Regions from separate parts of the Shewanella sp. HL-SH4 genome, predicted to be linked through region 2. Evidence: predicted binding sites of a transcription regulator. Region 2 holds the regulator's gene; each other region holds the start of a gene.
What was found. The regulator ArgR, encoded in region 2, controls arginine synthesis, uptake and breakdown. The targets are predictions, from matches to a motif close to ANTGAATANNTATTCANT.
Positions count from the first base shown of each region.

Region 1 (2,279 bases), 580 kb from region 2:
ATAAAAATTGCATTAGAAACTATCGATGTTTCTTTGTTAGATCATATGGTTGTGGGTGATAAAGAGATAGTATCCTTCGCTGAGCGAGGATGGATGTGTTAATCACTACTTGATCTTATGTAGCTAATCGTGTATAAAATGCGCCCTCTTTGTGCCTCGGGCGACGGCCATACGAGGCACATTAATGCTCGAGCGTTAAAAATTTGTTTTGGAGAAGATTGACATGTCAAGAGTATGCCAAGTAACTGGCAAGAAGCCTATGGTTGGTAACAACCGTTCGCACGCTAAAAATTCGACTCGTCGTCGTTTTTTACCTAACCTACAAAACCACCGTTTTTGGTTAGAAGAAGAAAAACGCTTCGTGCAACTACGTGTATCTACTAAAGGTATCCGTATTATCGACAAAAGAGGCATTGAAGTTGTTGTTAAAGAACTTCGTGCTCGTGGCGAAAAGGTATAATAGAAAATGGCTAAATCTAAAGGTAATCGTGAGAAGATCAAATTAGTCTCTAGTGCTAAAACTGGTCACTTCTACACTACTGAAAAAAATAAGCGTAACATGCCTGAGAAAATGGAGATCATGAAATTTGATCCTGTTATCCGTCAGCACGTTATGTACAAAGAAGCTAAAATCAAGTAATTGATTTATGCCTCTTTTAAAAAGCCCCTTTATTGGGGCTTTTTTTATGTCTGCAATAAAGTAAGCTATACTAATGGCTTAAAGACTTTAACTAAATCGCCGTCCTATAGTTTTTACACTTGCTAACGAATTTTTATTTTCCCCTAAGTGATAATAAATGCTGTTCTAGTGAATTAAAATGCAATAGGATCGCATAAAATGTGATGTCTTAGGGGTGTCCTACATCACAATACAGAAACTTAATTATTTAATGAGGTGAATTTGCCTGTGAGAACTACAGAACTGGTTGATGGATTTCGTCATTCTGCTCCTTATGTTAACGCCCACCGCGGTAAAACGTTTGTGGTCATGTTAGGCGGGGAAGCGCTAGCGAATAATCACTTTCGCGGCATTTTGAATGATGTGGCGCTATTACATTCTCTCGGGATTAAAATTGTTCTTGTTTATGGTGCAAGGCCGCAAATAGATGCGGGCCTTCAGGCCGCGGGGATTGAGCCTGCTTACCATAATGGTGTGCGTATTACAGATGAAGATACCTTAAAGGTAATCAAACAAGTTGCCGGAGCCGTTCAGTTTGATATTACTGCGCGCTTATCCATGAGCCTTGGCAATACGCCAATGCAAAATGCACAAATCAACTTAGTCTGCGGTAATTTTGTGATTGCTCAGCCTTTAGGGGTCGACGATGGTGTTGATTTTTGTTTAAGCGGCAAAGTTCGCCGTATCGACACTCAAGGCTTAAAGCGCCAGTTAGAAAATAATTGTATAATTTTAATGGGACCAATAGCGGCTTCTGTTACGGGCGAAAGCTTTAATTTAACCGCAGAAGAAGTGGCAACCCAGGTTGCTGTAAAACTAAAAGCGGATAAAATTATTGGTTTTAGTGAAACCAATGGCCTGTCTGATGAAAATGGCAATGCGATTGCTGAACTGATGCCAAATCAAGCCATAGAGCATTTAGCCAAAATGGAACAAAATGGTTCAGCTTGTACCGGCATTACAGCGTTTGTTAAAGCCAGTATTGATGCTTGTCGTAATGGTGTACCACGTTGTCATTTAGTCAGTTATTTAGATGATGGTGCCTTACTTCAAGAACTGTTCTCCCGCGAAGGGATTGGTACCCAAATTGTCACAGAAAGCGCAGAGCGCTTACGCCGCGCAACTATTGGTGATATTGGTGGAGTATTGAATCTTATTCGTCCATTAGAAGAGCAAGGTATTTTAGTGCGTCGCTCACGTGAACAGTTAGAGATGGAAATCGAGCAATTTATGCTGATCGAACGCGATAACTTAGTTATTGGTTGTGCCGCGTTATATCCATTTGAAGAAGACAATGCCGGTGAGTTTGCCTGTTTAGTTGTTCATCCTGACTACCGAGATGCAGACCGAGGCAGCGTGTTGTTAAACAACATTATTGGTCAAGCGCGTGTTCGTGGTTATTCACGCCTATTTGCCTTAACAACGCGCAGTATTCACTGGTTTTTAGAGCATGGCTTCAACATTGTAGAAGTAGAAGCATTACCCGGTAAGAAAAAGCAGTTGTATAACTATCAACGTCGCTCAAAAATATTGGCACTAGATTTATAATCAAATAACCTAGTTGTCTCGTTAAATATGCCGGTCTGTCCGGCATTTTTTA
Region 1 is NZ_CP195037.1:1,839,278-1,841,556, reverse strand. It holds gene radC (RadC family protein) at 1-102, shown strand, start outside; gene rpmB (50S ribosomal protein L28) at 224-460, shown strand; gene rpmG (50S ribosomal protein L33) at 467-640, shown strand; gene argA (amino-acid N-acetyltransferase) at 908-2,227, shown strand.
Region 1: argA (amino-acid N-acetyltransferase) is a predicted target of ArgR. The motif match lies at 808-825, and genes of this name have one in related genera.

Region 2 (2,279 bases):
ACGGCGTTGAAGATAAACTGCGTCCTTCGATTGCTAATGTAGCGCAATATATCTATGAGCTAACAGATCAATATGCTGATAGTGCCTTTAATGGCTTTGTTGGTATTGGGGCTAATTTTTGGGATACATATTATCCGCAGGCCCGCCCCGCACTGTTAAAACCTTTCCCAGCAATGAATGAGGGGAATCGTGATGCACCGGCTATCGAATATGATTTATTTGTTCATATTCGCTGTGATCGTTTCGATATTTTGCACCTGGTAGCCAATGAAATTAACCAAATGTTTGAAGATTTGGTTGAGCTGGTTGATGAGGAGCGCGGTTTCCGTTTTATGGATAGCCGAGATTTAACTGGCTTTGTTGATGGTACTGAAAATCCTAAAGGTCGTCATCGTCAACAGGTGGCTTTGGTGGCAGAGGAAGATCCTGAATTTAAGTCAGGTAGCTATATCCATGTTCAGAAATTTGCTCACAATTTAAGTAAGTGGCAACGTTTGCCTGTTAAGAAGCAAGAAGATATTTTCGGCCGGACTAAACAAGATGATATTGAATATGAATCAGCCGATAAGCCGTTAACCAGCCATACCAAACGGGTTAATTTAAAAGATGCTGATGGCAATACTATGGAAATTTTACGTCAAAGTATGCCATACGGCTCAGTTAAAGAGCAGGGACTTATGTTTATCTCTAGCTGCAAGACACCTGATAACTTTGAGCAAATGCTACGTAGCATGATTTATGGTGATGGGCATGGTAACCATGACCATTTAATGCTGTTTACTAAAGCATTAACCGGGTCATCTTTTTTTGCACCTTCACTGGATTTTCTCACCCAGTGGGAAGAAGAGTAATGTCTACGGTAGATGAGTAGCGGCTGTCATTAATAATGATTATTAGCCGTCGCTGTTAACAAAAATACCCAATAAAAAAGCAATGCCAAAGCATTGCTTTTTTATTGGGTATTTAGTGGCAAGCATTGATATTTCGGGATTCAATGATAGCCAACAGCTGCTTTTTAGTATAACTAAGCAGTTACTCAGTGAAGTTAAACAGAGACTTAACCGTTTCAAGCGTATCATCAATTGTTTTGATGCTTGAAGGGCTAATAAAGATAGTATCGTCACCGGCAATAGTGCCTAGAATACCCTCAGGTTTGCCTATTGAGTCTAATAACCGTGCAATTAACTGGGCGGCACCAGGGCTGGTACGTACCACTATCATTGCTTGGTTATGGTCAACATCAAGTACCAAATTCTTCAGCGGGCTGCCTGCTGTTGGCACGCCTAATTCAGCAGGTAAGCAATAAACCATTTCTTGTTTGGCATTACGGGTTCTTACTGCGCCAAATTTGCTCAGCATTCGCGATACTTTAGATTGGTTAATATTGCCAAATCCTTCAGCCTGAAGCGCATTAACGATTTCACTTTGGCTGCCAAAGCGTTCTTCTTTTAAGATTGCTTTAAATGTTCTGACCAGATCATCCTGATTTTTATTGGTTGGCATATTGTATTTTCTTCTTATAGTTGTTATTCAAAAAAACGCTACATTTTGAATAGAAATGAATCATGAGTCAAGAAAAATCCATTTTTTGTGAATATAAATTCAATTTAAAGCACTGTGTGAAGTGTAGTAAATAGTTTACTTAGTCACAAGTTGGGAAGGTTAAGCTATTTGTTTAATTTGCTTAGCACCATAATGGTTTGGCCGCTTTTATTGACTAAACGTAACTTATTTTGATTAAGCTTGGCGCTATAAACTAAAGGTAGTGCTTGCATCACTCTTTGTTCTTGTACCATGAGTGCTTCGATACAAGCTTTGCGGGTTGAGCCCGCGGGTGAAAGCGTCAGCAAATCATTTTTAAGTGAATATTGGCCCATAAATGGATTACAACTAGTGTTGCCTGTTAACTGACCGTTGTCAGAAAAAACTAATTTTGCAGGACTGTAATCAATAGTTGGTTCTGACAGCACGGATTCAATATGCCACTGGCCAACAAGTGTTGTGGTGTTATCAATATCTGAATAACTTTGGCATGCGCTTAATGAAAAAATAACTGCTGCGGCGCCTAAAAAATGCTTTATCATGTTTACTGTATTTGCCTGGATTGCTTCAATTGAAGCTATTCTACTTGATACTGTGTCAAAGTGATAACACGTCATCGGCCTATTAGTGAGAAATCGATATGATTAAATGGTTAAAAGGGCTTCATTACTTAGGGTCATTACTGTTATTTGCGGGCAGCTATTTACTGATTTTTACCGAATCTAGCCAGCGTGCTC
Region 2 is NZ_CP195037.1:1,263,513-1,265,791, reverse strand. It holds gene ACRWQL_RS06465 (Dyp-type peroxidase) at 1-851, shown strand, start outside; gene argR (transcriptional regulator ArgR) at 1,033-1,503, opposite strand; gene ACRWQL_RS06455 (META domain-containing protein) at 1,668-2,084, opposite strand; gene ACRWQL_RS06450 (hypothetical protein) at 2,183-2,279, shown strand, end outside.

Region 3 (2,279 bases), 260 kb from region 2:
CCCCTAAAATGAGGGGTATTTTTCAACAGCGTTCAACAAAAGACTAGAATGGGTTTAAGCTTTAGCTTGTAAAAATAACTTAAGTTGCTGTAAATCGCTTTCAGCATGATCAACTATTTCAGCTAACCAAGTTTTGTGTTCATCTGCCCACTTAGCTTCTTCGCCATGCTGTAGCAGCTGAGCAAACTGTTGAATACGCTTTAAACCAACAGAACCCGCTGCACCTTTAAACTTATGCGCTTCAGAACACAAGGCCTCTTTATCACCGTCATCGTTAGCTTTAATCAAACAACCAAGATACTCAGGCATCAATTGTTCGAACAACACAACACTTTTCAATAATGTACCAGCACCGATTGCACTGATGTATTGCTCAAGCGTGTTCAAATCCAAAATTGCATCTAACGGCGTTACGGACATTTAGGGCACCTCTAATTAATTTAAAATTCTAAGTCTAAGCCTATAAAATTAGCTTTATAATACCCCGTCCTTGCCCCTATGCAAGCTTTGCTAGATGTAAGCCTCTCAAACCTGCTAAGTGCAACATTTTGATAACAATTAAATAAACAACCTTATCCCATGCTTAAAAAAACATCTTAACAATTCGCACTATAATCTAGGTTTAAGATGATGAAAATTGAACAGCGTAATAGCAGCGAAACAAACTTAATATAGTCTGATAATAGCTTTCACGCCTTTTATTACTGAGTTATACGGTCCATTTTATCTCATTAACTAGCGGCATTAACTCGACCTTCAAATAACATAGAGCTAAGCATCTAATTAAGCTATTTTAGAAACAAAACAGCTCGAGGTATTAAAGTAAATCAAACAGTTGTTTTAGATTTGAATCAAAGAAAACCAACACAACCACTGATAAAATCGAGGTCATATCGCCTTTGGGTTAATGTTTTAAACAAAATCAGCATATTTTAAATTACTAAAAGTGAATATTTAGTCAAAAAACCAATTGGTGGCCATTGAGACTGTATTTGAAATAAAATTCACTATTTTTATTTCAAAAACAATTCAAGGCAGTTGTTACTAAAAAGTTATTAAATATAAACAGACATTCTAAAATTCTTTTTATTCATAAGGTTATACAGAAAATAACACAGTTTACGTTAACGTAAACCTGATGCAATATTACAGTTATTTAGTAATAAAATTTCACAACCATGCAATAATTGCGTTTGACCTTTGTACAAACTCAGTTTAATTTGAGAGGTTCGGGTGCATATCTATGGAATTTCTTCACATTTACCCCGAGTCGTATCTAGTTAGAGGTTTTAGGGGGTTTTTTGTATGAGCTTATATCATCCCAGTTTCGAGCGGGACAATTGCGGGTTTGGATTGATTGCGCAAATGGATGGCGACGCCAGCCATAGAATCGTGCGCACTGCAATTCATGGACTCGATCGCATGAAACATCGTGGTGGTATTGCAGCCGATGGACGTACAGGTGATGGCTGTGGTCTATTAATGCAAATGCCAACCGAATTTTTTGAAGCAATAGCAGCTGAAAATGACTGGCACTTAAGCCGTAAGTTTGCTGTGGGCATGTTTTTTCTAAGTCAAGATCAGCAAAAAGCTGACGAAGCTAAGTTTATTTTAGAAAAAGAATTACAACGAGAAACATTAAGTGTTGCCGGCTGGCGTAAAGTGCCTGTGAATCCAGATGTACTGGGCGAAATTGGTCGCAACAGTTTACCGCAAATTTACCAGGTACTAATAAATGCACCTGTAGGTTGGCGTGAAAAAGATTTAGAACGCCGCTTGTATATGGCGCGTCGTCGTCTTGAACAACAAATTACCAATGACGATGATTTTTATGTTGCCAGTTTATCGGGTCAAGTCATTGTCTACAAAGGCTTGATGATGCCTGCTGATTTACCGTCATTTTATAGCGATCTTGCCGACATCAGATTAAAAAGCGCGATTTGTTTATTTCACCAGCGCTTTTCAACTAACACCTCGCCTAAGTGGCCTTTAGCACAACCGTTTCGTTATTTAGCCCACAATGGTGAAATTAATACCATTACTGGTAACCGCCAATGGGCCCGTGCACGTGCTTATAAGTTTAATTCACCTTTGTTGCCTGATTTACAACAAGCGGCTCCCTTTGTGAATGAAACCGGTTCTGATTCATCCTCTTTAGATAACATGCTAGAAATGTTGTTATCTGGCGGAATGGATTTATACCGCGCAATGCGTTTGCTTATTCCACCAGCATGGCAGTCAAATCCAGAAATGGATGATGAATTAAAAGCATTTTATGA
Region 3 is NZ_CP195037.1:1,008,397-1,010,675, forward strand. It holds gene ACRWQL_RS05420 (Hpt domain-containing protein) at 55-420, opposite strand; gene gltB (glutamate synthase large subunit) at 1,306-2,279, shown strand, end outside.
Region 3: gltB (glutamate synthase large subunit) is a predicted target of ArgR. The motif match lies at 1,233-1,250, and genes of this name have one in related genera.